One region of the Mesorhizobium sp. WSM4312 genome, then DNA from elsewhere that is predicted to be linked to it. Evidence: predicted binding sites of a transcription regulator. Region 1 holds the regulator's gene; the other holds the start of a gene.

Region 1 (14,861 bases):
GATCGAGGTCAAGAACCTCAATTTCTACTACGGCCAGTCGAAGGCGCTGAAGGACATCACGCTGTCGCTGCCCGAGCGCAGCGTCACCGCCTTCATCGGCCCGTCGGGTTGCGGAAAGTCGACGCTGCTGCGCGTCTTCAACCGCATCTACGAGCTTTACCCCAAGCAGACCGCCGAGGGCCAGGTGCTGCTCGACGGCCAGAACGTTCTCGACCGCTCGCAGGACCTCAACCTGCTGCGCACCAAGATCGGCATGGTGTTCCAGAAGCCGACGCCGTTCCCGATGTCGATCTACGAGAACATCGCTTTCGGCGTCAGGCTCTACGAGAAGATCAGCAAGGCCGAGATGGACGGCCGCGTCGAGCAGGCGCTCAAGCGCGCGGCACTGTGGACCGAGGTCAAGGACAAGCTCAATGCCAGCGGCCTCAGCCTGTCGGGCGGCCAGCAGCAGCGGCTGTGCATCGCCCGCACCGTGGCGGTGAAGCCAGAAGTCATCCTGCTCGACGAGCCTGCCTCGGCGCTCGACCCGCTGTCGACCGCCAAGATCGAGGAGCTGATCGACGAACTGCAGGCCGACTACACGATCGTCATCGTCACCCACAACATGCAGCAGGCGGCGCGCGTCTCGAAGCAGACCGCCTTCATGTATCTGGGCGAACTGGTCGAATTCGACCGCACCGAGAAGATCTTCACGTCGCCCCGCGAGAAGCGCACGCAAGACTACATAACCGGCCGCTTCGGCTGATCGCACGCATACGAGGACCAGGATCATGGCCGAACACACAGTCGCAGCCTTCGACGAGGATCTCGGACAGATCAGCAGGCTGATCAGCGACATGGGCGATCTCGCCGGCTCGATGGTCGGCGGCGCCACCAAGGCGCTGCTGAACTCCGACAATGCGCTCGCCCAGCGCGTCGTCTCCGACGACGCCATCATGGATGCGCGCCAGCGCGAACTCGACGACCGCGCCATCACGCTGATTGCCAAGCGCCAGCCGATGGCCGATGATCTGCGCCATGTCGTCGGCTCGATCCGCATGGCCGGCGACCTCGAACGCATTGGCGACCTTGCCAAGAACATCGCCAAGCGCGTCGGCACTGTCGGCCTCAGCGCCACGCCGCGCGACCTCTCGCATTCCATCGACGCCATGGCGCAGCTGGTGCTGATCCAGGTGCAGGGCGTCATCGAGGAGTATGCGGCGCGCGATGCCGCGGCACTGGCGAAGCTGCGCGCCGACGATGAGCGCATCGACGTCAAATACACCTCCGTCTTCCGCGAACTGCTGACCTATATGATGGAAGATCCGCGCAACATCACGGCTTGCACGCATCTGTTGTTCTGCGCCAAGAATCTCGAACGCATCGGCGACCACGTGACCAACATCGCCGAGAATGCGTACTATGTCCTGACCGGCACGCAGCTGCCCGCCAACCGTCCAAAACAGGACGAGACGGCGATGTCGGCGCCGGCGGCCTGAGCGCAGGGGTACCCAATCGATGATCGCACCACGCATCATGGTGGTGGAGGATGAGGAGCCGCTCGGCGTGCTCCTCCGCTACAATCTGGAATCGGAGGGTTACCAGGTCGAGGTGGTGACACGCGGCGACGAAGCCGAAATCCGCCTGCAGGAGAACGTGCCCGACCTGCTCGTGCTCGACTGGATGGTGCCGGCGGTATCCGGCATCGAGCTCTGCCGGCGACTGCGAATGCGGCCAGAGACCGAGCGGCTGCCGATCATCATGCTGACCGCGCGGGGCGAGGAAAGCGACCGTGTACGCGGGCTTTCCACCGGCGCCGACGACTATCTGGTCAAGCCGTTCTCGACGCCGGAATTCATGGCCCGCATCAAGGCGCTGCTGCGCCGCGCCAAGCCGGAAGTGCTGTCCAGCGTGCTCAAGGTCGGCGATATCGTGCTCGACCGTGAATCGCACCGGGTCTACCGCAAGAAGAGCGAGATCCGGCTCGGGCCGACCGAATTCCGCCTACTCGAATTCATGATGCGCCATCCCGGCCGCGTGTTCTCGCGCAGCCAGCTGCTCGACAATGTCTGGGGCGAGACGATCTACATCGACGAGCGTACCGTGGACGTGCATGTCGGCCGGCTGCGCAAGGCGGTCAACAATGGTCGCATGCCGGATGTCATCCGTACCATTCGTGGGGCGGGCTACGCGATCCGGGAAGACTAGAGCTTGCCTCATCCCGATAAAATCGGGATGAGGCTCCAAGATCGAAACTCCAATCAGCAGGTCGTCGCCAATGCCGTGAAGAGGGTGATCAGCGGACTTCGACTTCTCCCAACAGATGTTGCCGCCTCATCTCCTCTTCGACCCATACAGCAACGCGCTGGAGCTTTGAATGTTTGATGTCTCGAATGATCAGCTGCGTAGTGGCCGCGTCGACCTCGCCGATAATAATTTCGCCCCAGCCGTTGGTTCGCAGGAAGCGGTAGACGTCCTCGCCGAAGTTGCGAACACGATGGACGAGGCCGTAAAACTCGGCCTGATCTATGTTGAAGTTGATCACCAACGAACGGGACATCAGCAGATCATACAGGCAGACACATTGCCAATTGATGTCGCAACGGGCCGAACGCGGTCGTTCAGAATGATCGAGTTTCGCCCTGACCGTCAGGCAACGTTCTTTCCGGCACCCGTTCTTGCCTGCACGCCCGGCGCGAAAATCTCCTGGTCGACGAAGGTCAGCGCGCGCATGGCGCAACCTTCGCGAATCAGCGGCAGTTCGTTCGGTTCGGTGTCGAACGAGATCGATTCCGAGTGCTGGCCACCGGCGGTCTGGGCGATCGCCTCGCGCAATGCCGGCTCGATGAGATCGAAGGCGGCGGCGCTGACGCCGACCATGGCAACGGGCGCCGGATCGATCAGCGCGAACAGGCTGCCGAGGCCGTAACCCAGCGCCTCGCCGGCCTTGCGATAGGCTTCGCGCTCGGGTCCGTCCCGTTCCCGTGCCGTCGCGGCCAGCGCCCGCATCTGCGCGTCGCTGACATCGGCCACCGGCTCGGTGTCCTCGCCGAGCTGCCTGGCATTGCGCCAGATGGCGTAATTGCCTGCATAGGCCTCGACACAGCCGCGCCGCCCGCAGCGGCAGAGCGCGCCGCCGGGCCGATGGATCATGTGGCCGAACTCGCCGCCCGAGGAATGGGTGCCGGTGAACAGCTCGCCCTTCAGCACCAGCCCCATGCCGATGCCGTGCGAAAGCAGGATGGCGATGAAGTCGTCGCGGTAGCGCTCGGGGTCGCGCCTGCGCAGCGCCACCGCCATCATGTTGCAGTCGTTTTCCATGGTGGCGGGGATGCCGAACTCGGCTTCGAGTATGTCGGCGAAGGCGATGTCGGTCTGCGGCGTGATCGGCGACCACAGCATCGCCCGGGCCTCGGTATCGGTGATGCCCTGGATCGCCAGCGCGATGCGGGCGACGCTGCGCACGTCAATGTCGGGATCCTCGAGGCGCCGCCTTACGATGGCCACGCATTCGCCGATCAGCGCCTCGCGCGACATGGTCAGCGTGTCCAGCCGGCGCTGTTCTTCCGATATCACCTGGCCGGCATAGTCGATGACTGCGACCGACAGGAAATTCAGCGACAGCACCACGGTCATCACAGCCGCGGCCTCCGGAGTGAGGCCGAGGCCGACCTGCGGCCTGCCGCGTTTCAGCGCGCCGGCCTCGCTCGGCTTGCCCTCGGCCAGGATGCCTTCGCCGATCAGGTCTGAGGAAATCGCCGATATGGTCGAATGGCTGAGGCCGGTGGTCGCGGCGATCTCGGTGCGTGAGGGCCGGCCAGCCTGGCGCACGGCCGCGATCACCATCGCGCGGTTGCGCCGGCGCAGATCGTCGTGGCGGATTCCGACCGACATGTTTTTTCACATCCTCCCGGTCGCCGCGGTTCTTCCGGCCTCCCTCGAACGCTGCCGGCGACACGGTCAAATACTGGCAGAAGCGGCCGGTGCTGTCATTTATTTATTGCGAAGCTCGAAAAAAATTCAGAGGGACATCAAAATCCATCAGAATCGTTGTTGACAGCGTTCCGGTGTTGGATCAGTGTTTTTTCGGGGCTCGAAAAAATAGGGCCTCTGTGCCGGCCTTAGGGCCAGTTTGGTCGCGCCATACGCGGCGCAGGGAGGAATATCATGAAGAGATTCACGGCCGCCATCCTGGCGGGTGTCGCCATGTCGCTGACGCTTGCGTCGGTCGCGCAGGCGAAAGACAAGGTCATCGGCGTTTCGTGGTCCAACTTCCAGGAAGAGCGCTGGAAGACCGACGAGGCCGCCATGAAGAAGGCGATCGAGGCCGCCGGCGACAAGTACATTTCCGCCGACGCGCAGTCCAATCCCGGCAAGCAGCTTACCGATGTCGAGAGCCTGATCTCGCAGGGCGCCAATTCGCTGATCATCCTGGCCCAGGATGCCTCGGCCATCGGCCCGGCCGTGCAGAAGGCGCTGGACGAAGGCATTCCGGTCGTCGGCTATGACCGCCTGATCGAGAACAAGGACGTCTTCTACCTGACCTTCGACAACAAGGAAGTCGGTCGTTTGCAGGCCAGCGCGGTGTTCAAGGCCAAGCCGGAAGGCAACTATGTCTTCATCAAGGGGTCGGGCGCCGATCCGAATGCCGACTTCCTGTTCGCAGGCTCGATGGAAGTGCTCAAGGCCGCCATCGACAGCGGCAAGATCAAGAATGTCGGCGAGGCCTATACCGACGGCTGGCTGCCTGCCAACGCCCAGAAGAACATGGAGCAGTTCCTGACCGCCAACGACAACAAGGTCGACGCGGTCGTCGCGGCCAATGACGGCACCGCCGGCGGCGTCGTCGCGGCGCTGACGGCGCAGGGGCTTGCCGGCACCGTGCCGGTCTCGGGGCAGGACGGCGACCATGCCGCGCTGAACCGTATCGCGCTCGGCACCCAGACCGTGTCGGTGTGGAAGGACGCGCGCGAACTCGGCAAGAACGCCGCCGAGATCGCCTCGCAGCTGGCCGACGGCAAGAAGATGACCGATATCGCCGGTGTGAAGGACTTCACGACGCCTGGCGGCAACACCGTCAAGTCGCTGTTCCTGACCCCGGTCGCCATCACCAAGGACAATCTCAACGTCGTCATCGATGCCGGCTGGATCAAGAAGGACGAAGTCTGCGCGGGCGTTGCCGCCGGCAGCGTCGCCGCCTGCAACTAAACGGCGCAATACCGTTCGATATCGACGCCGCGGCCCAAAAGCCGCGGCGTTTCTCAAGGGGCTTCCCGCTTCAAATGACCGCGGAAAGCAAATAGCATCCATGTTCGGTACCCGCGCCAGACGGTAAACCGGTGGGAGGACAGCATGACCGACACGACCTCTAATCAACCGGTCGGCAGCACGGCAGCGGACAGGGCGCGTGCATCCGAACTCAGCGCCGTCGGACGGTTCCTCAAGGCTACCGAGCTCGATACGCGCATGCTCGGCATGATCGGCGCGCTGCTGGTCATCTGGGTCGGCATCCACATATTGTCGGGCGGGCTTTTCCTGACGCCGCGCAATCTGTGGAACCTGTCGGTGCAGACCTCGTCGGTCGCGATCATGGCGACAGGCATGGTGCTGGTTATCGTCATGCGCAACATCGACCTCTCGGTCGGATCCGTCGAAGGCGTGATCGGCATGATCATGGGCGTGGCGCAGGCCGAATTCCTGATCCGCGTCGTCGGTTTCCAGCTTGGAAACCCCTGGCTCTGGATCATCGCGCTGGCGGCCGGCGTGGCGCTTGGTCTCCTGATCGGCGCGTTCCAGGGCTTCATCATCGCCTATATGGAGGTCCCGGCCTTCATCGTGACGCTGGGCGGCCTGCTGGTCTGGCGCGGCATGGCATGGCTGATCACCAGCGGGCGCACGGTCGCGCCGCTCGACACGACCTTCCAGCTGATGGGCGGCGGACCACGCGGCTCGATCGGCGCCACCGCCAGCTGGATCGTCGGTGTCGTCGCCTGTGTGGCGGTCGCCTTCATGCTGCTCAACGGCAGGTCGCAGCGCAAGCGGTTCCACTTTCCGCTGCGCCCCGTTTGGGCCGAGACCTTGCTTGGCGTGGTTGCCTGCGCCGCTATCCTTGGCGCCGTCTGGATCGCCAATTCCTATCCATGGCCGATCGGCATCGTGCGCCAGTACGCCCAGCAGAACGGCATTACCGTTCCCGAAGGCGGGCTGTACATCGCGCATGGCATTGCCATACCGGTGCTGATGGCGGTGGCCGTGGGCATCATCATGACCTTCATCACCAAGCGCACGCGTTTCGGCCGTTATGTTTTCGCCATTGGCGGCAATCCGGAGGCGGCCGAACTTGCCGGCATCAACACCCGCTGGGTGACCATGAAGGTGTTCATGATCATGGGCGTGCTGGCCGCGGTCAGCGCGGCGATCTCGTCGGCCCGGCTCAACGCGTCGACCAATGCGCTGGGCACGCTGGACGAGCTTCTGGTCATTGCCGCCGCCGTCATCGGCGGCACCTCGCTCGCCGGCGGCTCCGGCACGGTGATGGGCGCCATGCTGGGCGCGCTTCTGATGCAGTCATTGCAGTCGGGCATGGTGCTGCTCGGCATCGACTCACCGCTGCAGAGCATCGTCGTCGGCGCCGTGCTGGTCATCGCGGTGTGGCTCGACACCGTCTATCGCAAGCGGGTTTAGGGGAGAAACGATCATGGCCGACAAAATCGCTCCCACAACTGCCCCCGCTGGCACGCCGCTGATCGACATGCGCAACATCTCGATCGCCTTTGGCGGCATCCGCGCCGTCGACGATGCTTCGATCGATCTTTTCCCCGGCGAGGTCGTGGCGCTGCTCGGCCATAACGGTGCCGGCAAATCGACGCTGATCAAGATCCTGTCGGGCGCTTACAAGCGCGATGCCGGCCAGATCTTCGTCAATGGCGAGGAGGCTTCGATCTCCAACCCGCGAGACGCCAAGAAATACGGCATCGAGACCATCTACCAGACGCTCGCCTTGGCCGACAATGTCGACGCCGCCGCCAATCTGTTCCTCGGCCGCGAGCTGATGACCGGCTGGGGCACGCTCGACGACGTTGCCATGGAGGCCGAGGCGCGCAAGGTGATGGGCCGGCTCAATCCGCGCTTCCAGCGCTTCAAGGAGCCGGTGATCAAGCTGTCGGGCGGCCAGCGCCAGTCGGTGGCAATCGCGCGCGCGATCTTGTTCAACGCCCGCATCCTGATCATGGACGAGCCGACGGCAGCCCTTGGTCCGCAGGAGACGGCGCAGGTCGGCGAACTGGTCAGGCAGCTCAAATCCGATGGTATCGGCATCTTCCTGATCAGCCACGACATCCACGATGTCTTCGAGCTGGCCGACCGGGTCTGCGTGATGAAGAACGGCCAGGTCGTCGGCACCGCGCGTACCACCGATGTCACCCAGGACGAGGTGCTGGGCATGATCATCCTGGGCAAATGTCCTCCGGGCGCCATCCCCGGGCCGGGTGCGCTGAAGATCGCCGCCTGAGGCCTGCCGACGGCCCGAAATGGGCTGATCGGCATGGCCGGTTGCCGCTCACACGATATGCCAGTGATCGCGATGGCTTGGCCTTGCCATTGTGTTGGCCTGATGACTTGCCCATAAAGGTCCGGTATTGCTCATGGACCGCATCATCCGTTGAAGAAACTCTTTCCAATCGTTGCGTTCATCGCCGTAGCGCTGATCAGCATGACCATGGCGGGGTTCGCCTATTTCGCGACACAGGAAGCCTCCCGCATCAAGTTCGAGGCGGCGGCCGACGACGCCCTCAACCGGATCGAGAGCCGTATCGACCTGCATTTGTCGCTGCTGCGGTCGACACAGGCCCTGTTCGACGCCCGCAATGGGGATATTTCTCAGAGCGAGTTCAAGGCGTTTTTCAACGCGCTGGACATCGACAACAATTTCGCCGGCCTGCGTGGCATCGGATTCCTCAGGCTGGTCAAGACAGGTGACGAGGCGGCGGTCGAACGCGACATCCTGCACGATTTTGGCGCCAGCCATCCGGTCTATCCGGACACGACGCAGCCCTGGCGCGCGCCCATCATGCTCTTCGAGCCGCTGGATCCGTCCAACCAGAGCGGCATCGGCTACGACATGTTCAGCGAAGCGGTGCGGCGCGCGGCGATCGAAAAGGCGATGGCCGACGACCGCCAGCACGCGAGCGGGCTGGTGCAACTGGGCCAGGGCACAGGCGCGAAACAGACCTTCCCCGGCTTCCTGGTTTTCGTGCGGCTCAACGTCGAAACCGCGCCGGAGGTCATCAACGCATCGCGATCCTCGACCGCGGGCTTTCTCTATGCGGCTTTCCGGGCCAGCGACCTGTTCCAGATCGCGCTCAGCCGCGCGCCGCTGCTGCCGGTCAACACCGAGATCTATGACGGCGCGGTGAACGGCGACAATCTCTTGTTCCGGTCGGAGACGCCGCCGGCCTCCGCCTTTGGCGACCGGCTGCTGGTCACCCGCAAGATCACGGTAGCCGGCCGCCCGTGGACTGTACTGTTCCGGCCGACCAGCGCCTTCTCGCAGCCTTCGTCGCGCGCCATCCCGATGATGCTGGGGCTGTTCGGCCTGCTCGCGGCGGGCGCCATCGCGCTGGTGGCGCGCTTTCAGGAGCGCGCCTATGAGGCGGCCTCGCGCCTGCACGAGACGACCGAAAAGAGCCTGCTCGAAAAGGATCTGATGCTGCAGGAGATGAAGCATCGCATCAAGAATTCGATCACCCGGGTGCTGGCGATCGCGCGGCAGACGGCGTCGCGGGCGACCGACGTCAACGAGTTTTCGGCGTCTTTTTCGGCCAGGCTGCAGGCGATGGCAGCCTCCCAGGACATGCTGACGCGCTCGCGCTGGCAGAAGGCCGATCTCGCAGACCTCCTGCGCATCGAGCTTGGCCAGGTGTTCGGCAAGGACCTGCCCGAGGGGTTGTTGTCGGGACCGGAGGTGCTGCTCGACGAGACCACGACGCAGGCGCTTGGCCTGACCTTCCATGAGCTGGCGACCAATGCGCTGAAATATGGCGAAGCCGGCAATTCCGCCAATTCGCTCAGGAGCGACTGGGCGCTCAAGGTCGAGTGGTCGGTGGAAGGGCGCGGGCGGGAGCGGACACTGGTGCTGAACTGGCGGGAGGCCGGGAAGAAAAAAGTCGAGGCGCCGGCCGAGACCGGATTCGGCACCAAGCTGATCGACCTCAACGTCACGCGCGAATTGCGCGGCACGATCAGGCGCGATTTTCAGGCCGACGGTCTGAAGGTGGAAATCAAAATTCCGCTGACAGGCTGAGACGAATATTCAGGGCGATGGCAAACGGCACGCCCATACGTGGAAAATCCGGAGGCCGGCGGACCGGCCTCCGGATCGAAGTTTCGACTGTCGCCGAATCAGTTGCAGCGCGCCGTGTAAATCCGGCCGCGATGATCGCGATACTGGCAATAGCCGTTGCGCAGGTTGCGCACCAGCAGGCCGGAACCGGCACCGACAGCCGCACCGATCAGCGCGCCCTTGCCGCCACCGACCAGACCGCCGACGCCGGCGCCAATCAAGCCGCCGCCAACCACGTCCTGCTCGGTGGTGGTGCAGCCGCTGAGAGCGGCCACCGCAACCATGGCAATAATCATCTTCCGCATTGAGTCACTCCTCACTTGTGTCCACACTTTGGTAAGCTCCAGCAGTCATTTAGCATGAAATGACGGCCTTTGCCGCGCGAATTTATTCTTGGCTAAGATAGTCTTTTTCTGGGCGCACCGCATTCGATGCCATGACAAGGCTGGAAATAGCAAGAGAGGCGTCGAGGCTCCCGTCGGGACGCACCTTCCAGACGACCTGGTCGTAGTCATCCTCAAGTGCTGGATCGACAGCGAGACATCTGGCGACGATGTGCTGCGCCTGCCCCTGCACGTCGCCCATGGCAAACGGTCGTTCGGCAGTGCATTCGTCGGCGGTTTCGAAAATGCTCACCGGCACCTGAAGCTCACGACAATCGGTCATCGAGTTGCTGCAGCCGATGACAAGCAACAATGCAGCGATGTGTTCCATGGCGACATGTCCTCTCGCCACAACAACGGCCCATATCGGCCAAAAGTTCCTGAGCGGGCGGCGTGACATGCGAATAGTGCCCGGCGCTGCAAACGGTTAACAGCGCGCACTGTTGCCAGCAGGGGATTCGGTCAGGTCAGCTGGAACATAGCGATGAGGAGAATTGTCGAGGCTGCCGCCAGGACGATGCCCCACAGCAATGTGTGATGCGGCGTAAGCGGCTCCGCGGACGCTTCGGGATCCTGGAATTCGCCCATCGAAACACGGGCAGCCTGTTCCAGTCTGTTCATGTCGGTGACCGTCAAGCATTCCTCCCATACCGTGCCGCAACCCAGCGGATTGCAGCGGCATCTGGGTAAAACAGCATCCGCCCTTATGGTGAACAGTCGGTTAAGGATCGTTGATTGCGCCGGCCGTTCAGTGCGTCTCGAAATTGCTGTGTGGGACGACAAGACGGTATTCAAGGCGGCCGTCCGCGATGTCGAGCCTTGCGGTTCCGCTCAGGGATGCCGGCACCACCCGCTCCAGCGCGATGCTGCCGAATCGCTTTTGACTCCCCCGGCCGCCATTGGTTCCGATGGCTTCGGCCCATGTCAGCGAGAGTGTAACCTCGCCAGGGGTGATGATGTCGAGATTGGCGGTCACTTCGACGAATCCATCCGGCCGGGAGAGAGCGCCGTAGCTGACCGAGTTTACGGCAAGCTCATGCATCGCCAGGCCGATATGCAGCGCGGCATTGGGATTGAGATAGGGGTTGGCACCCCGGAGGCGAAGGCTGTGCGATGTGTTCGTCCCATAGCGCCCGACCTGGCTCGTCACCAGTTCATGAAGGGCCGCGCCTCGCCAGTTGGAGGATGTCACCAGATCCTGGGAGGAGGAGAGCGACTGCAGCCGGCCGCGAAAGCGCGTGAGGAAGTCGCCGATGCCGTCGGAATAGCGACCGGTCTGCGTCGCGATGCTCTGGATGATCGCCAGCAGGTTCTTCGAGCGATGGCTGACCTCGCGCAGCAGCGTCGTCAGCGTCTGTTCACGCCGCTTCTGCTCGGTCGTCTCGACCATGGTGGTGACGACACCTTGCACGTCGCCGACGTCGCCCCGGTCGGCATCGACCCAAACCTGAAACCAGCGTACGCCGTTTTCGACCGGGACACTGATCTCAAGGCGCTCCGGGTTGCCGGTGGCGACCACGTCGCGCTTGGCGGTGCTGATGCGGTCGGCCTGCGCTATCGGCAGGATGCCATTGCCGTCGGAGCTGTCCGAAATCCAGGGCGCGCGCATATTGCGGGCCCAGACGGTTTTCATGTCGCGGTCCTGATAGAGGACGGAAATGCCGGCATTGTGTAGCGCGTGGAGAAGCGCCCGGCCAAGCTGCATGCCACTTTCGGCCGGATGCATGGCGATGACTTCGTCGCTCCGTGCGCCTTCCGTCTTATCTTCACTCCTGGAACGCATCGGCCGATCTGTCCACTCAACTCACGCTGAACGGCTCACTATGAAATGGGTTCCCAAATGAAGTTTCCGAGAAACCATCCCCCTAAAAACGGTCCGCCGGACGGTCTCCTTTGAAGGATACCGCCCGGCGGTGGCTGGAAACCGTTTGAGGGGTGCGGCTTCCAGTGTTCGCTCGGAGAAGCGTTCGCCTCACGCCCGTCTGAACAGGCCGGCCAGGAGCGAAATGACCAAGAAGGCGAGAAAGATGAAGAACAATATCTGCGCTATGCCGGCGGATGTACCGGCGATGCCGCCGAAACCAAGCGCGCCGGCGATAATCGCCACAACGAGAAATACGAGCGCCCAGTAAAGCATGGTTCATCTCCTTCCGAATGCTGCATGGAAAACGTGGGTGGGTGCGGTTTGTTCCACCCTTTGCCGAAAAAGGCGATGCTTGCAAACCGTTAGAGCAATTCCAGGAAAAATGTGAGCGCTTTCCCTTGGGAATTGCGCCAAAACAACAACTTAGAGCAGCTCGCCGTTTCCGTGAAACCGGTGAACCGCTCGAGGCAAAGCGCCGCGAAATTCGCGACGGATGGGTCCGGTTTGCCAAAAAGGCCGCCCGACGCATCGCATCGGGCGGCCTTTGGGTTGGCTTCCCGGCTGGAAGCGACCTATGCGGCGGCCTTCGCCTGACGGTCGAAGAACAGCGCCTGGCTGATCAGTGCCTTGACCATGTCGGGATTGAACGGCTTGGTCACCAGGAAGGCCGGTTCGGGGCGCTCGCCGGTCAGGAGGCGTTCGGGAAAGGCAGTGATGAAGATCACCGGCACAGAGGTTGACGACAGGATCTCGTTGACCGCCTCGATGCCCGAACTGCCGTCGGCGAGCTGGATGTCGGCCAGCACCATTTTCGGCCGCGTCTTGCCGAACATCGTCACCGCTTCGGCGTGCGTGCGCGCGGTTCCAACGACACGATGACCGAGGCTCTCGACCATCTCCTCTATGTCCATGGCGATCAGCGGTTCGTCCTCGATGATGAGCACATCGGTCGCCACCTGGCGGGAAATCTCGTTGCTTGCCTGGGCAAGCAACTCGGAGAATTGCTGGTCGCCGACGTCAAGGATCTCGGCTGCCTCGTCCTCGCTGAAACCCTCAACGGCAACCAGCAGGAAGGCCTGGCGCGGAAGGGGCGCGATGGCGTTGAGATTGGCGGCGGCGCGCTGTTCCCACGCCGATTGGGCCTGCTCCTGCGGCACGCGGATGGCGACGGACGTGAAGAGTTTTGCGAAGACCTTGTAAAGAGCGATACGGTCGCTCGATGCTTCGGGGAAGATGTCGACATCGGCGATGATGGCCTCAAGCATCGCAGCGACCAGCGCGTCGCCGCTCTCTTGCGATCCCGAGACGGCGCGCGAGAAGCGGCGCAGGAACGGCAGGTGCGGTGCGATGGTGGCGGATAAACTCATGATAAGACGTCTCCCTCAGTATGACGCGATTGCCCGAAATGCAGGCCAAGCTGCAAGCCCCACCAGTACAACGCGGGCTTTCTCAAAAAGTTCCGGCCGGTATGGAACGAAAAGCCGGGAACGGCGTTTGGGGTCGGGATGGGCAACCAGACGAGGGTGCCGCTTGTGTTGAGTTTGAGTATGGGCGGCCTAGTGCTGGGAATATAAGGGCGAAATGAAGGATATGACGAAAGATATTTTGGCTGGCGCCGAGGGCAGGCGCCGGAACGGTGTCGGCGACCCGCTCGGGCCCAACTCCGAAATCGGACGCAAACTCAAACAATATTATGACGAGCTGGTCTCCGACGATGTGCCGGATCGCTTTGCCCAGTTGCTCAGCCAGCTGGAACAAGCCGAACCCGCACAGAAGAAGGACTGAGGCATGGCAGCGGTCTCCCAAGGCTTCAAGACCGATCTGCTTGGGGCAATCCCGAGCTTGCGGGCCTTTGCCGTGTCGCTGACGCAGAATGCGGACAAGGCCGACGACCTCGTTCAGGAAACGCTGGTCAAGGCCTGGGACAAGCATGAGAGCTTCCAGCCCGGCACCAACCTCAAGGCATGGCTTTTCACCATCCTGCGCAATGAATTCTATTCGCAGATGCGCAAACGCGGCCGCGAAGTGCAGGACAGCGACGGCATCATGACGGCCAGGCTCGCGGTGCATCCGGCCCAGCACGGCCAACTCGATCTCAAGGATTTTCGCAGCGCTCTGGAGCAGTTGCCGGAGGACCAGCGCGAGGCCATCATTCTCATTGGCGCATCCGGCTTTTCCTATGAGGAGGCCGCTGAAATCTGCGGTTGCGCGGTCGGAACGATCAAGAGCCGGGTCAGCAGGGCGCGCACGCGCCTGCAGGAGATTCTCAAGATTTCCGGCGAGGACGAATACGGTCCCGATGCGATCTCGGCCCAGGTCACGGGGACTGCGGCGCATTGAGGTGGATCCGGGTCGCGGAACCCGGATCTATCTCACCCTGGAGAGCCGCGCCCATAGGCCAGCGCCACCGCTTCGACGAGATCTTCGCCTGAATAGGGCTTGGTGACCAGCTTCACCCCTGGAAAGGATGCCTTGATCTCGTCCGCATCGGAATAGCCGGAGGCAAACACGAAAGGCACGCCTGTTTCACGCAGGCCGGCGGCGAATTCGAGCGTCGATGTGCCGCCCAGCATCAGATCGACGATGGCCGCGTCGAATTGCGTCGCGACCTTTCGGCCATTGAGCTCGGCCAGGTCGCGGGCAACCACCACCTCGCCGGCGCCGTGGTCGCGGCAGAGCTGCTCGACATCCATGGCGATGAGGAATTCATCCTCCAGGACAAGAATTCGCAATCCGTCAAGCAAGTGGGGCACGGGTAATTCGCTCCTTGAAACGCTGGGGAGTCATGATCGCAATTCGGCGCACTGTCATTTAAAAAAGACATGCCCTTTCGCGGAACTCCGATTCAGGCAAAACGTTTAGGCACACCTGCTGACCGGCAGGCTTTCGAAGAGGGTCGAAATGCCAGGCCAGAATGGGCGTAACTTATCCAGTCGGCAGTATCCTTGCGAGAATTGTCCTTTGCGGCCATTGCCGGTTTTCCGCGAGTTCGAAAAGCAGGAACTGGCCTTCATCAGCAGCTTCAAGAAGGGCGAACTGGCGGTCGACAAGGGCGCCACGGTCCTCGTGGAAGGAAGCCACAGCGCCCATCTCTACACGGTGCTGTCCGGCTGGGCGTTCCGCTACAAGCTGTTGCCGGACGGTCGCCGACAGATCCTCAACTATCTCATGCCCGGCGATCTCATCGGCCTGCAAGGCAGCGTCATGGGGGAAATGCAGCATTCCGTCGAGGCCCTGTCGCCGATGCTGCTTTGCGTCTTCGAGCGCGACAGCCTGCATGAACTCTACCGCAACC
Region 2 (14,861 bases), on a different contig from region 1:
TTGGCGGCTTTTTTGATTTTCCGGTACCGGAGACGCATATAATGAGCGGTTCGGCGCTTTACGAGACCTTTGCTCGCGCTCCCCTGGCTTTCGACCACGGGGAAGGCACTTGGCTGGTTACCGACAAGGGCGAGCGATATCTCGATTTCGCCGGCGGCATCGCGGTCAATTCGCTCGGCCACGGCCATCCGCATCTGGTCGCTGCGCTGACCGAGCAGGCGGCAAAGCTGTGGCACGTCTCCAATCTCTACGAGATTCCCGGGCAGAGCCGGCTTGGCGAGCGCCTGGCCGATGCCACATTCGCCGACAAGGTGTTCTTCACCAATTCCGGCGCCGAGGCGCTGGAATGCGCGATCAAGACGGCGCGGCGCTACCATTTCGTCAAGGGGCATCCCGAGCGCTTCCGCGTCATCACCTTCGAAGGCGCCTTCCATGGCCGCACGCTGGCGACCATCGCGGCCGGCGGCCAGTACAAATACCTCGAAGGCTTCGGCCCCAAGGTCGAAGGCTTCGACCAGGTCGGCTTCGACGACATCGATGCCGCCGAGAAGGCGATTACGCCGGAAACCGCCGCGATCCTGATCGAGCCGGTGCAGGGCGAGGGCGGCATCCGCCCGGTCCCGACGCAGTCCCTGAAGCGGCTGCGGCAGCTTTGCGACCAGCACGGCCTGTTATTGATCTATGACGAGGTCCAGTGCGGCATCGGCCGCACCGGAAAGCTGTTCGCGCATGAATGGTCAGGTGTTGCGCCCGACATCATGGCGATCGCCAAAGGCATTGGCGGCGGCTTTCCGATGGGCGCTTGCCTTGCAACCGACGAAGCAGCTGTCGGCATGACGGCTGGCGTGCACGGCACCACATTCGGCGGCAATCCGTTGGCCATGGCGGTCGGCAACGCCGTGCTCGACGTGGTGCTGGAAGAGGGCTTCCTCGAAGACGTCCAGCGCAAGGCATTGCTGATCAAGCAGGGCCTGGCGGCGATCGCCGACGAGTTTCCCGATGTCATCGAAGACATCCGGGGCACCGGCCTCATGCTTGGCCTCAAATGCGCCATGCCCAACACCAAGGTGAACATGGCGCTGCGCGACCAGCATTTGCTGGCGGTTCCGGCCGGCGACAACGTCATTCGCCTGCTGCCGCCGCTCACCGTCACCGACGCCGAGATCCACGAAGCGCTCAACCGCATCCGCGCCGGTGCCAAAGGCCTGGCGGATGCCATCGCCGTGGCCGCCGCGAAGTAATTCCGGAAAATTGCCGATGTCAGTTCGCCATTTCACCGATCTTTCCACCGTTTCCGAAGGCGACCTGCGCTTCATGCTGGACGACGCGGTGGTGCGAAAGGCGCGCCTCAAGGCCGGCGAGCGGACCCGGCCGCTCGAAGGCAAGGTGCTGGCGATGATCTTCGACAAGCCGTCGACGCGCACGCGCGTCTCCTTCGATGTCGGCATGCGCCAGCTCGGCGGCGAGACCATCATGCTGACCGGCACCGAAATGCAGCTTGGCCGCTCCGAAACCATCGCCGACACCGCCAAGGTTCTGTCGCGCTATGTCGACGCGATCATGATCCGCACCACCTCGCATGAACGGTTGCTGGAGCTGACCGAGAACGCCACGGTTCCGGTGATCAACGGGCTGACGGATGACACCCATCCGTGCCAGTTGATGGCCGACATCATGACCTTCGAGGAGCATCGCGGTCCGGTGGCCGGCAAGACCATCGCCTGGACCGGCGACGGCAACAATGTGCTGCATTCGCTGCTCGAGGCCTCGGCGCGGTTCCGCTTCAACCTCAACGTCGCCGTGCCGGAAGGCAGCGAGCCGGCGCAGAAGCATATCGACTGGTCCAAGGCGCATGGCGGCAAGCTGCACTTCACCCGCTCGCCCGAGGAAGCCGTCGACCAGGCCGACTGCGTCGTCACCGATTGCTGGGTGTCGATGGGCCAGGAGCATCGCGCCCGCGGCCACAACGTCTTCTCGCCCTACCAGGTCAATGCCAAGCTGATGGCGCATGCCAAGCCGGACGCGCTGTTCATGCACTGCCTGCCGGCGCATCGCGGCGAGGAAGTCACCGACGAGGTCATCGACGGACCCCATTCGGTGGTCTTCGACGAGGCCGAGAACCGGCTCCACGCCCAAAAGGCGGTGCTTGCCTGGTGTCTTGGGGCTTGAAGTGTCTTGGGGTTCGAAGTGGCTTGGGGTTTGAAAGGTCCGGGCGCTTGATCTGCGGAGGCGCGATGCCTATCTGCGCCGCATCACGCAAATCAAGCGCGTTTGGACGCATGCACCCCAGGGGGCGGCATGGCCGCGCCCTGGAGCTTTGTCATGTTGGAAACGCATCAAGTGACTGAACATCACCCCAAACTCGGCGAGTTCGGCTATGCCGGCGACGACCATGTCGTGCCGTTCGAGGTCGGCCCGCTCGACGTGCGCGGCCGTACCGTGCAGCTCGGGCCGATGCTCGACGCCATTCTCAGCCGCCACGATTATCCCGAGCCGGTCGCCCGCCTTCTGGCGGAAGCCTGTGTGCTGACGGTGCTGCTCGGCACCTCGCTCAAATTCGAGGGCAAGTTCATCCTGCAGACCCGCACCGATGGGCCGGTCGACATGCTGGTGGCGGATTTCACCACGCCGTCGGCGCTGCGTGCCTATGCGCGCTTCGATGCCGATCGCCTCGAGGCACTGGTCGCCGCAGGCGAAACGTCCCAGCAGACACTGCTCGGCGGCGGTGTGCTGGCACTGACCATCGACCAGGGCGCCCATACGCAGCGCTATCAGGGTATCGTCCAGCTCGACGGCGAGACACTGGAAGACGCGGCGCGCACCTATTTCCGCCAGTCGGAGCAGATCCCGACGGATATCAGGCTGTCCGTGGCCAAGCTGTTGACGCCCGGCGTCGGCGGCGCGCGCGAACAATGGCGCGCCGGCGGTATCCTGGCGCAGTTCCTGCCGCAGGCGTCCGATCGCATGCGCGTTCCGGACCTGCACGGCGGCGATGGCGATCCGCGCGAGGAGATCCATGATCCCACCGACAATTCCTGGCAGGAATTGCTGGCGCTGCTCGGCACCATCGAGCCGACTGAGCTGATCGATCCGACGATCGGTACCGAACGGCTGCTCTATCGCCTGTTCCATGAGCATGGCGTGCGGGTTTTCGGCGGCGTTCCCGTCGCCGACCAGTGCTCATGCTCGCGCGACAAGATCCGCGGCATCCTCGAGGGCTTCTCCGCGCAGGAGATCAAGGACAGCACCGAGGATGGCGGCATCCACGTCGCCTGCGAATTCTGCTCGACACAGTACGACTTCGATCCGGCGGAATTTGCCGCGCAATAAAGCCAGTCCTTCTCCTCGTAAAACGGGGAGAAGGACGCTAATTCACCGTACGCCTGGTCCCCGGCAGATCCAGCGAAAATGCCGGGATGGCGATGTCGAAAGTCTCGCCGCGCTTGTTGCGCATCGTGTAGTGCCCGACCATGATGCCTGATGGCGTCGAGAGCGGGCAGCCGGACGTGTATTGATAGCTGTCGCCGGGATTGAGTTCGGGCTGGTCGCCGACGACACCCGGGCCACGCACTTCCTCGACCCGGCCGGCACCGTCGGTGATGTGCCAATAACGCGACAGAAGCTGCACGAATTCGTCCGACTGGTTGTCGATCGTTATCTGATAACCCCAGACATAGCGGTTCTCGGAAGGATCGGAGCGGTCCTCGAGGTAGAACGGCCTGACCTGCACTTCGATGTTGCGCGTGACGGCGCGGTACATAAGCGGCTCCAAAACGATCCGATACCTTTCGGCGCTCCCGGCGAGCAGGTCAACGAGCGCGTCTTGTCGCGCCTCGTCTTGAAACGCAGGTGCCGGCAAAGAATGTCATTTAAGTGACACATGACAATGATGGGGTGCGCCGACCAATGCCGGGCGACTCGGGCGCTCTGTCGAACTGTCGAAAACGGCCGCCACACCGGCCGGTTTTTCTGGAGTGAACGGATCTCGATGGAACTCACTCTCATAACCGCCTTGCTGTCGTCCGCTCTCATTGCCTCAAACCTCGCCAGTATGCTGCTCGCCGCCTCACAGCTGAGACGGCGCACCACGATCGCACCGCCGGCCGGCAAATCGCCGCCGGTATCGATCGTCATACCCTCGCGCGGCGTCGAGCCGTTCACGCAGGAGACGCTGGAGCGCGCTTTCTCGCTCGACTGGCCGCGCTACGAGCTGATCTTCTGCGTTGCCCATGGCGACGATCCGGTGGTCAGGTTGATCCGCGCCGCCATTGGCCGCTTTCCAAGAGTGCCGGCCCGGCTGTTGATCGGTGACGACCGCGTCAGCGCCAATCCCAAGCTCAACAATTGCGTCAAGGGTTGGGAAGCCGCGCGGCACAACTGGGTCGTCCTCGCCGACTCCAACGTGCTGATGCCGAGAGACTACATCCAGCATCTGATGGCGGCGTGGCAGCCGGATACCGGCCTTGTCTGCTCGACACCGATCGGCTCGCGGCCGGAGGGCTTCTGGGCCGAGGTCGAATGCGCCTTCCTCAACACGCTGCAGGCCCGCTGGCAATATGCCGGCGAGGCGCTCGGCCTTGGCTTTGCCCAGGGCAAGAGCATGCTGTGGAACAAGCCGATGCTGGATGCCAATGGCGGCATCCGCGCGCTGGCCGCCGAAATCGCCGAGGACGCCGCTGCGACCAAGCTGGTCAATGGGCTTGGCCTATGCGTCAATCTCGTCGCGGCACCCTTCGAGCAGCCGCTTGGCAGGCGCACGCTTGGCACGATCTGGTCACGCCAGGCCCGCTGGGCGCGCCTGCGCCGCGTAACCTTCCCGCGGTTCTTCGCGCCGGAAATCCTGACGGGCGCGGTGGTGCCGCTGGCGCTTGCGCTGGTTGCGGCGGCAAGCGCCGGCTTCAGCCTGCCGCTGACGGCCATCGCCGTGCTGGCGGCCTTTTATCTACCGGAATGCGCCTTGGCTTGGTCCAAGGGCTGGCACCTGTCGCCGCGCACGGTCGCGGCGATGATTGCGCGGGACTTGATGCTTCCAACCATGTGGGCGCGCGGCTGGCTCGGCGGCGCCGTCGACTGGCGCGGCAATGCGATGATCATCGGCACCAAGGCCGCCGAACTGGAAGAGGCGTCGTCGCGCGCCTGATCGCGGCGCGGACGACGCTGCCTCGACGGCTCCCTATTTGGCGCCCTTCAGCGCCTGCGCGATGTCTTCCAGAAGGTCGTCGGTATCCTCAAGGCCGACCGACAGCCTGAGCGTTCCTGGCCCGATGCCGAGTTCGGCGCGCGCCTCTTCGCTTAAATTCTTGTGCGTGGTCGTCGCCGGATGGGTGATCAGGCTCTTGGCGTCGCCGAGATTGTTCGAGATCAGCACGATGTCGAGCGCGTTCTGCAGGGCGAAAGCCGCCTGCTTGCCGCCCTTGACGTCGAGGCAAATCAGCGTCGAGCCGCCCGACATCTGCTTCTTGACGATCTCGGCCTGCGGATGGTCGGCGCGGCCGGGATAGATGACGCGGGCAATCTGCGGCTGCTCGGCGAGGAAATCCGCGATCTTGCCGGCGCTCTCCGTCTGCTGGCGCACACGCAGCGGCAGTGTCTCCAGGCCCTTCAGCAGTGTCCAGGCGTTGAAGGGCGACAGGCTGGGGCCGGTGTGGCGGAAATAGTCATGCAAATTCTCGTCGATCCACTTCTTGTCCGACAGGATCACGCCGCCGAGACAGCGGCCCTGGCCATCGATGTGCTTGGTGGCCGAATAGACGACGATATGCGCGCCGAGCTGCAACGGCTTCTGCTGGAGAGGCGTGGCAAAGACATTGTCGACGACAAGCCGCGCGCCGATCGAATTGGCGAGCGCAGCCACAGCGGCGATGTCGACCACTTCCAATGTCGGGTTGGTCGGGCTTTCCAGGAAGAACAGCTTGGTGTTGGGCCTGACCGCCTTTTCCCAGTTGGCGATATCGGTGCCGTCGACCAGCGTCGCCTCGATGCCGTAGCGCGGTGCCAGCGTCTCGACCACCCAACGGCAGGAGCCGAACAGCGCGCGCGCCGCCACGATGTGGTCACCGGCCTTGACGCTGCAAAGAAGCGCCGCCGTCACCGCCGCCATGCCCGATGCCGTGGCGCGCGCATCCTCGGCGCCTTCGAGCGCACACATGCGCTTTTCAAACATGTCGACGGTCGGATTGGCGTAGCGCGAATAGATGAAGCCCGGCTCCTCGCCCTTGAAGCGGGCTTCGGCGGCTTGCGCCGTTTGATAGACATAGCCCTGGGTCAGGTACATCGCCTCGGAGGTCTCGCCGAAGCCGGAACGCAGGGTTCCGCCATGCACGAGGGCTGTTTGAGGCTTCCAGTTGCGCTTCTTGCTGCTCATTGCTTTTGTTCCAGACACAAAAAAACCGGTCGCGAAAGTCGCAACCGGTCCATACGGCCTCGCGGCCAACGGTCCTTTAGCGACTTGTTTAACGTGGCTGCAAGCCGACCGGCCAAATCACCACGGGATAACGACCCTTTAGACCCGTACCACGCTTGCGTCAATTGCCGGCTTCATTAAGAGGTTTGTACCAAGCAGGTTCCGCAAAAGTGTTTCACGGTTTTGCGGCGAGAACCTGCGGCAGGAAAATCGTCTGGCCTAGGAGCGGAGCCTTGCGGCAGACAGGCATTCTTCCCGATCAGGATATCTCGGCGCTGTTCCAGTCCGGCGCGCTGAAGTCGCCGCGCGCGCTCGATGCCGACCAGATCCAGCCGGCCAGCCTCGATCTCAGGCTCGGCGACAAGGCCTGGCGGGTGCGGGCGTCCTTCCTGCCGGGTCCGGATCATCGGGTTGCCGACAAACTCGATCGGCTGAAGCTGCATGAGTTCAGCCTCGCCGACGGCGCCGTGCTGGAAACGGGCTGTGTTTACATCGTGCCGCTGCTGGAAAGCCTTGCGCTGCCCCCAACCGTGTCCGCCTCGGCCAATCCGAAGAGTTCGACCGGGCGGCTCGACATTTTCACCCGCGTCATGACCGACCGTGGCCACGAGTTCGACAAGATCGCCGCCGGCTACAACGGTCCGCTTTACCTGGAAGTCAGCCCGCGCACCTTCCCGATCGTCGTGCGCACCGGCTCGCGCCTGTCGCAGATCCGCTTCCGCACCGGCAACGCGCTGCTCTCGGAAGCCGAATTGCATGAATTGCACCGCGCGCAGATGCTGGTCGCCACCGAGCCGCCGAATATTTCGGGCGGCGGCATCGCGCTGTCGATCGATCTCAAGGGCGACGGTGACGGGCTGGTCGGCTATCGCGGCAAGCATCACACCGGCCTTGTCGATGTCGACAAGCGCGCCGCGCAGGACGTCGTCGATTTCTGGGAACCCATCCACAAGAGCGGCGCCGGCGAACTGGTGCTCGATCCGGACGAATTCTACATTCTCGTCAGCCAGGAGGCGGTGCATGTGCCGCCGCTCTATGCTGCCGAGATGACGCCCTTCGACCCGCTGGTCGGCGAATTTCGCGTCCATTATGCCGGCTTCTTCGATCCGGGCTTCGGCCATTCGGCGGCCGGTGGCACCGGCAGCCGGGCGGTGCTTGAAGTGCGCAGCCACGAAGTGCCGTTCATCCTCGACCATGGCCAGATCGTCGGCCGGCTGGTCTACGAGCACATGCTGAAGCGGCCGCAGGCGCTCTACGGCACCGATCTCGGCTCCAACTACCAGGCACAGGGCCTGAAGCTCTCCAAGCACTTCCGCGCCGCGCGCTGAACCCCGATTGCCGCCAGGCAAGATACTTGCCTGCCGGCACATCATGCGTGGCTGTCGGTCGCCGGGATGGCGGCGCTCAAGGCGAACAAGAAAATGCAGATCTCGAAATGGATCCCGTCGGCGGCAGGCGCCGCCCGGCGCTGTAAGCCACGGAGGAAGAACAGGCGAGGGATAGGGCCAAGCCCGCTAAGATGAAACCAAGCCCCATCCCGTTCATTTTCTCTCCCAGGATATTGGCGCTATCTCAAAGCGCCTTCACCGCCACCTTCACTGGTTTTTCGATCTCGAGCGGGTTGCGCAGCGGCAGGCCGAAATCACCGGCCTCGATCTCGAACACATCACCGGCCTCGGTCTTGACGCCGTCGGCGAAGGACAGCGTCGCGGTGCCGAACATATGCACATGCACGTCGCCCGGCTGGCGGAACGCCGAATATTTGAAGTGATGGTGTTCCAGATTGGCGATGGTGTGCGACATGTTCGCTTCGCCCGACAGGAACGGCTTTTCCCACAGCGTCTTGCCGTCGCGCACGATGCGCGAGGTGCCGCGGATGTCGGAAGGCAGGTCGCCGATCAGGATCTCCGGACCGAACGAGGCATTGCGCAGCTTGGAGTGGGCGAGGAAGAGATAGTTCACGCGCTCGGTCACGTGGTCGGAAAACTCGTTCGACAGCGTGAAGCCGACGCGGAAGGCGGCGCCGTCATCGCCGATGACATAAATGCCGGCGATTTCTGGTTCCTCGCCGGCGTCCTTGGCGAAGGCCGGTGACAGGAGTGCGGCACCCGGCGCCACGGCCATCGTGCCGTTGCCCTTGTAGAACCATTCCGGCTGCACGCCGACCTGGCCCTTGGCGGGCTTGCCCCCCTCCAGTCCCATGCGGAACATCTTCATGGAATCAGTGAGCTGCTCCTCGCCATCGGTGCTGAGCTTCTTGTGCATGGAATCGCGCGTCGCCGCCGAGCCGAGATGGGTCAGGCCGGTGCCGGTGAGGTGCAGATGCGCCGGGTCGGGGTGATTGATCGGCGACAACAGCCTCCCCTTCTTGTAGGCGGCATCGAGGTCGACCGTCTCGCCGAGCCCCTTGCGCTCGATCAGGGTGGCCAGGCCGACGCCGGTGCGGGCCGCCTCCATCGCCAGCGAATAGACGCTGCGGGCGCCGTTGATGATCCGGGTCTTGCCGCCATTGCGGGCAACGACGCGGATGGTCTCGGCGTCATCGAGAATCTGCGAGATCAGCATGATCAATCCTCTCTCATGTGCCTTGGCATGGCTGCCGCCGTGGCAAACCTCCCCAAGCGCGGCTGGGACGTCGCCCATGCCACGGGTGAAATTCTCCGTTCGGATTGCGCTCGCGGGGCCTGGTCCCTTGAGGGAACTTCTTCGTGCCGGTCGGTTGCCGGCAGCGCCGCGATGTGACCCGTATGCCTTCCTCGTTGCCTCGCCGGAGCGGTTCGGTCCGCTCCCGGTATTTTGTTTTTACGCAATTCCCGTGGGAAAACCGCGATGCGCTTTCCTGGAATTGTTCCTGTCAGGCCTTGTTCTTGTTGTAGACGTCGAAGATCACGGCGCCGAGCAGGACCAGACCTTTGACCACCTGCTGCCAGTCGACATTGACGCCCATGATCGACATGCCGTTGTTCATCACGCCCATGATGAAGCCGCCGACCACGGCGCCGATGACCTGGCCGACGCCGCCCATCGCCGAGGCGCCGCCGATGAAGACGGCGGCGATGACGTCGAGCTCTGAGCCCAGACCGGCCGCCGGCACGGCCTGGCCAAGGCGAGCCGCGATGATCAGGCCGCCCAGCGCCGACAGCACGCCCATATTGATGAACACCAGCAGCGTCAGCCGCTCGGTGTTGATGCCAGACAGCTGCGCCGCCTTGGGGTTGCCGCCCATGGCGTAGATGCGGCGACCGATGGTCATGCGCTTGGTGACGAAGACGAACAGCGAGATCAGCACGCCCATGACCAGCAGCACCACCGGCAGGCCCCTGTAGCTGGCGAACTCATAGACCAGGAACAGCGCCAGCGCGCTGGCGACCAGCGTCTTGACGACGAACAGGGGGAAGGGCTCGGCTTCATAGCCGTGGCGTTCGCGCTTGCGTCGTGTCCTCACGCCGAAATAGGCATAGGCCAGCACGGCGATCAGGCCGAGCACGACCGTCGTCATGTGCAGCGTCAGGCCGCTGCCCACGATGGTCTTGCCGGCGGCGTTCACCGTGGGCGGGATCAACGTCAGCGGGCCGATAACGTCCGGGATGAAGCCGGAGCTCAACGCCTTGAAGCCGTCTGGAAGTGGGCCTACCGAGGAGCCGCCGCCCAGCAGCGCCTGGCAGATGCCGCGGAAGATCAGCATGCCGGCCAATGTCACGATGAAGCTCGGTATTCGGTGATAGGCGATCCAATAGCCTTGCGCCGCACCGATCAGGCCGCCCACGATCAGGCAGACGATCGAAACCACCAGCGGATTGCTGAGCGGCCCGAGCTGCCAGATGACCATCATGTTTGCCGCCAGAGCGCCGATGAAACCGGCGACCGAGCCGACGCTGAGGTCGATATAGCCGGAAACGATGACCAGCAGCATGCCCAGCGCCATCACGATGATGAACGAGTTCTGCTGCACCAGATTGCTGAGGTTGACCGGCTTGAACAGCGTTCCCGACGTGGTGAACTGGAAGAACAGCATGATGACGATCAGCGCGATGATGAGACCGTATTCGCGCAGGTTCGTCGTCAGCGCCGAGACGGCAATGCGTGGACGCTGGTCCTCGGCGATGTTGCCCTGCGGGGCGGGGGCGCTGTCGGTGCTCATGCTGCTTTTCCTTCTCCCCGAACGATGGCGCGCATTATTTTTTCCTGGCTTGCGTCCGCCGCGGGCATTTCGCCGACGATGCGGCCTTCGTTCATGACGTAGATGCGATCGGTGATGCCGAGCAATTCCGGCATTTCCGACGAGATGACCACGATCGCCTTACCCTCCGAGGCAAGACGCGCGATGATCGTGTAGATTTCGTACTTGGCGCCGACGTCGATGCCGCGCGTCGGCTCGTCGAGGATCAGCAAATCCGGATCGGCGAACAGCCATTTCGACAACACCACCTTCTGCTGGTTGCCGCCGGAAAGATTGCCCGTCATCTGATAGACGCTCGAAGCGCGGATGTTGGTCTTCTTGCGATAATCGTTGGCAACGGCGAGTTCGCCCAGATCGTCGATCACGCTGTGACGCGACACGCCGCCGAGATTGGCAAGCGTGATGTTGTGCTTGATATGGTCGATCAGGTTGAGACCGTAAGTCTTGCGGTCCTCGGTCACGTAGGCGATGCCGTGTTCGACCGCCTTGCTCACGGACGAGACATCGATCGGCTTGCCCTTGAGCAGCACCTCGCCCCTGATGTGGCGGCCATAGGAGCGGCCGAACAGGCTCATGGCGAATTCGGTGCGGCCGGCGCCCATCAGCCCGGCTATGCCGACCACCTCGCCCTTGCGCACATTGATGTCGATGCCCTTGATCACCTGCCGTTCGGCATGAATCGGGTGATAGACCGACCAGTTTTTCACTTCGAAGACGACCTCGCCGATCTTTGGTTCCCGCGGCGGATAGCGGTCGTCGAGCGAACGGCCGACCATCGAGGTGATGATTCGGTCTTCCGAGATATCCTTCTTGGCCAGCGTCTCGATGGTGCGCCCGTCTCGGATGACGGTAACCTTGTCGGCGACCCGGTTCACCTCGTTGAGTTTGTGCGAGATCAGGATCGAGGTCATGCCTTGCCGCTTGAACTCGAGCAAAAGGTCGAGCAGCGCCTGGCTGTCCTTCTCGCTGAGCGATGCGGTCGGCTCGTCGAGGATCAGCAGTTTGACTTCCTTGCTCAACGCCTTGGCGATCTCGACCAGCTGCTGCTTGCCGACGCCGATATTGGTGATCAGCGTCTTGGGGTCCTCCTTGAGGCCCACCTTCTTCAACAGCGCGCTGGTGCGCGCCTCGTTGGCGTCCCAGTCGATCATGCCGTATTTGGCGTGTTCGTTGCCGAGGAAAATGTTTTCGGCGATCGACAGCATCGGCACCAGCGCAAGCTCCTGGTGGATGATGACGATGCCCTTGTGTTCGCTGTCATGGATGCCTTTGAACTGGCATTCCTGGCCTTGAAAGATGATCTGGCCTTCATATGTGCCCGCGGGATAGACGCCCGACAGCACTTTCATCAGCGTCGACTTGCCGGCGCCGTTCTCGCCGACCACGGCGTGGATTTCGCCTTCCTCGACGGAGAGGTTGACATTCGACAGCGCCTTCACGCCGGGAAACGTCTTGGTGATGTCGCGCATCTCCAAAATCGTCGAGGTCATCAGGGCAAGCTCCTAGACATTCTTGTTTTTACGCAATTCCCAGGGGAAAGCGTTACGCGCGTTTCCTGGAATTGCTCTAGGCCGGCAGTAACAATACCGGGGTCGCTTGTGAACGAAAAGGGGCCCTGCGTCGCGCAGGACCCCAGATTTCGTAACAGAGATTACTTCAGGTCTTCGGCCTTGATGTAGCCGGAGTCGACGACCAGCTTCTGGTAGTTCGACTTGTCGACATCATGCGGCGTCAGCAGGATCGAGGGAACGACCTTGACGTCGTTGTTGTAGGTCTTGGTGTCGAGGCCGTCAGGCTTGCCGCCCGAGAGCACCTTGTCGACCAGTTCGACGGTCGACTTGGCCAGTTCGCGGGTGTCCTTGAACACGGTCGAATACTGCTCGCCCGAGATGATCAGCTTGACCGAGGCGGTCTCGGCGTCCTGACCGGTCACGATCGGCCAGGGCTGAGCGGCCGTGCCGTAGCCCACGGCGCGCAGCGAGGCGGTGATGCCGCGCGACAGGCCATCATAGGGCGACAGAACGCCATCGACGCGGCTGCCGTCCGAGTAGTTGGCCGACAGCAGGTTGTCCATACGCGCCTGGGCGGTTGCCGCCAGCCAGCGCAGCGTGCCGACCTTGTCCATGCCGGTCTGGCCGGACTTGATCTTGATCGAGCCGTCGTCGATCAGCGGCTGCAGGACGGAAATCGCACCGTTGTAGAAGAAGAAGGCGTTGTTGTCGTCGGGCGAGCCGCCGAACAGTTCGACGTTCCACGGCTTGGTGTTCGGGAAGCGCTCCTTGAGGCCCTTGACCAGCGAATTCGCCTGGATCACGCCGACGCCGAAATTGTCGAAGGTGGTGTAATAGTCGACATTGGCGGTCTTCTTGATCAGGCGGTCATAAGCGACGACGACGACGCCCGCGTCAGCTGCCTTCTGCAGCGCATCCGACAGGGTGGTGCCGTCGATCGAGGCGATGATCAGCGCCTTCGGGCCCTTGGTGATTTCGTTCTCCAGCTGGCTGAGCTGGTTGGGGATGTCGTCCTGCGCATATTGCAGGTCGACGGTGTAGCCGAGAGCCTCGAGCTGGGACTTGACGGCGTCGCCGTCATTGATCCAGCGCTGCGAAGTCTTGGTCGGCATCAGCACGCCGACGAGACCCTTGTCGGCCGCGTGCGCCGACGAATAGGTCATGGCAGCGATGCCAAGCGCCGCGACTGCGGCCAGTGTCTTGATGATTTTCACGTAACTCTCCCTGGTTGATGGACGCAGCACCCCGGGGGTCGCGGGCCGCGCAATCGTGCAGAAGTGCCGACGCACTGCTGCCGTCATATCGATCTCCGGTATCCTCCCATGGCCCCGAGCCGCTGATTTCAATCGATACGATTTTATCGTCGGCGACCGTTGCGTCTCGGAACGGGCTGACGTTGCCGTCCTTTTGCCATAACTGTCAAATGCGATCTTTGATGGTTGCTATACCGCAAGTGGTATATGTTATGACGCTTGACGGGTTGCTGGCAAATGCCGGCGGGCCGCGGGCGGAGGCAGGAAAAACCATGGCGGCGTTACGGAATCCGGCTGCGGGTTCAAATGATTACAACGAGACCCCAGGCGATGGCGAAACCCTGCTGCGCAGCGGCCTCAGCCTGCGTCATATGCGCATGATCGTCGCGCTCGACGATCACGGTCGGGTGAGCGCGGCGGCGCAGGTCATGAACATTTCGCAGCCGGCGGCATCGCGCATGATTGCCGAGATGGAGGCGGTGCTCGCGGTCAAGCTGTGCGAGAGGCTGCCGCGCGGCATCACGCTCACGCCCTACGGCAAGGCCTTGGCCAGGCGTGCGCGTTCGATCCTGCTGGAGATGCGCGAGGTCGATCGCGAGATTTCCGAGCTCAAGGCGGGCAAGGGCGGTTCCGTGTTTCTCGGTGCGGTGACGGCGCCGGCGATCGAACTGGCGGTGCCGGCGATCCGCGAAATCCGCCGCATCTATCCACGCATCGAGATCACCATGCAGGTCGAGACCTCGAATGTGCTGGCGCGCGAACTGATCGCCTCGCGCCATGATTTCATCATTGCGCGCATCCCCGACGATCTCAATCCGCGGCTGTTCGAATCGCGTGTCATCGGCGTCGAGAAAGCCTGCCTGATCGTGCGTCGTGGCCACCCGCTGACCAGGGGCAGTGTGGTGCGGCTGGAAGACACTGCCGCCTATGACTGGGTTTTCCAGTCGGGCGGCTCGCCCTTGCGTCAGGCGATGGAGAGCAATTTCCTCAACCGCAACATCGCGCTGCCGGACCGGATCCTCAACACCAGTTCGCTGCTCCTGACGCTGGTCATGGTAGCGCAGTCCGACGCCATCGCGCCGGTCTCGGTGCAGGTGGCGAAATTCATCCAGAATCCCGACGGACTCGCCGGCGCCATCGATGTCGTCCAGACCGAGTTCGACATCGAGGTCAGGCCCTACAGCCTGATCACGGTCAGGAATCGCGCGCTGTCGCCAGCCGCCAAGATGCTGCACGATTTCATCCTGCGCGAAGTGGGGTGATGGAACAAGAAGTGCAGTCACACGTTCAGGCCAAACGGCATGCTCGCTGGAGCTCGTTTAGGGCGAGGGAACGAGATGCCGATGTCAACAACTCGGGAGGTTTTGATGAAACGTCGGTTGTTTCTCACAGGAATGCTGGGCGTTGCGGGGGCCGTGGCGTTTGCGGGCATAGCCGGACCCGGCAGCGCGGTTGCCGGCATTCCTCAGGGCGACGGAATTCTCGATGAACTAGACAAGCCGGATCCGGCTGTC

Evidence for each region. Region 1 encodes PhoB, which activates phosphate uptake and scavenging genes when phosphate is short. Its sites were predicted from a motif close to TGTCATNNANCTGTCAT; they were not measured.
Region 2: a site for PhoB is predicted at 3,864-3,880, ahead of CK228_RS06860 (ceramide glucosyltransferase). Genes of this name have one in related genera too.

Annotation. Positions count from the first base shown of each region.
Region 1 covers NZ_NSFU01000006.1:231,288-246,148, reverse strand. The annotation lists gene pstB (phosphate ABC transporter ATP-binding protein PstB) at 1-745, shown strand, start outside; gene phoU (phosphate signaling complex protein PhoU) at 771-1,478, shown strand; gene phoB (phosphate regulon transcriptional regulator PhoB) at 1,498-2,187, shown strand; gene CK228_RS11885 (hypothetical protein) at 2,276-2,539, opposite strand; gene CK228_RS11880 (ROK family protein) at 2,629-3,873, opposite strand; gene xylF (D-xylose ABC transporter substrate-binding protein) at 4,147-5,187, shown strand; gene CK228_RS11870 (sugar ABC transporter permease) at 5,332-6,663, shown strand; gene CK228_RS11865 (ATP-binding cassette domain-containing protein) at 6,677-7,489, shown strand; gene CK228_RS11860 (CHASE domain-containing protein) at 7,640-9,280, shown strand; gene CK228_RS11855 (YMGG-like glycine zipper-containing protein) at 9,379-9,624, opposite strand; gene CK228_RS11850 (hypothetical protein) at 9,707-10,033, opposite strand; gene CK228_RS35245 (hypothetical protein) at 10,165-10,338, opposite strand; gene CK228_RS11840 (sensor histidine kinase) at 10,451-11,485, opposite strand; gene CK228_RS11835 (DUF1328 domain-containing protein) at 11,675-11,839, opposite strand; gene CK228_RS11830 (response regulator) at 12,139-12,933, opposite strand; gene CK228_RS11825 (NepR family anti-sigma factor) at 13,148-13,351, shown strand; gene CK228_RS11820 (RNA polymerase sigma factor) at 13,355-13,906, shown strand; gene CK228_RS11815 (response regulator) at 13,939-14,319, opposite strand; gene CK228_RS11810 (Crp/Fnr family transcriptional regulator) at 14,468-14,861, shown strand, end outside.
Region 2 covers NZ_NSFU01000003.1:334,426-349,286, forward strand. The annotation lists gene CK228_RS06840 (aspartate aminotransferase family protein) at 42-1,241, shown strand; gene argF (ornithine carbamoyltransferase) at 1,258-2,169, shown strand; gene CK228_RS06850 (Hsp33 family molecular chaperone) at 2,299-3,330, shown strand; gene apaG (Co2+/Mg2+ efflux protein ApaG) at 3,368-3,760, opposite strand; gene CK228_RS06860 (ceramide glucosyltransferase) at 3,989-5,140, shown strand; gene CK228_RS06865 (O-succinylhomoserine sulfhydrylase) at 5,174-6,364, opposite strand; SAM riboswitch at 6,421-6,498, opposite strand; gene CK228_RS06870 (2'-deoxycytidine 5'-triphosphate deaminase) at 6,637-7,731, shown strand; gene araD1 (AraD1 family protein) at 7,976-8,968, opposite strand; gene mmsB (multiple monosaccharide ABC transporter permease) at 9,258-10,544, opposite strand; gene mmsA (multiple monosaccharide ABC transporter ATP-binding protein) at 10,541-12,073, opposite strand; gene chvE (multiple monosaccharide ABC transporter substrate-binding protein) at 12,235-13,308, opposite strand; gene CK228_RS06895 (LysR family transcriptional regulator) at 13,620-14,609, shown strand; gene CK228_RS06900 (protamine-2 (modular protein)) at 14,715-14,861, shown strand, end outside.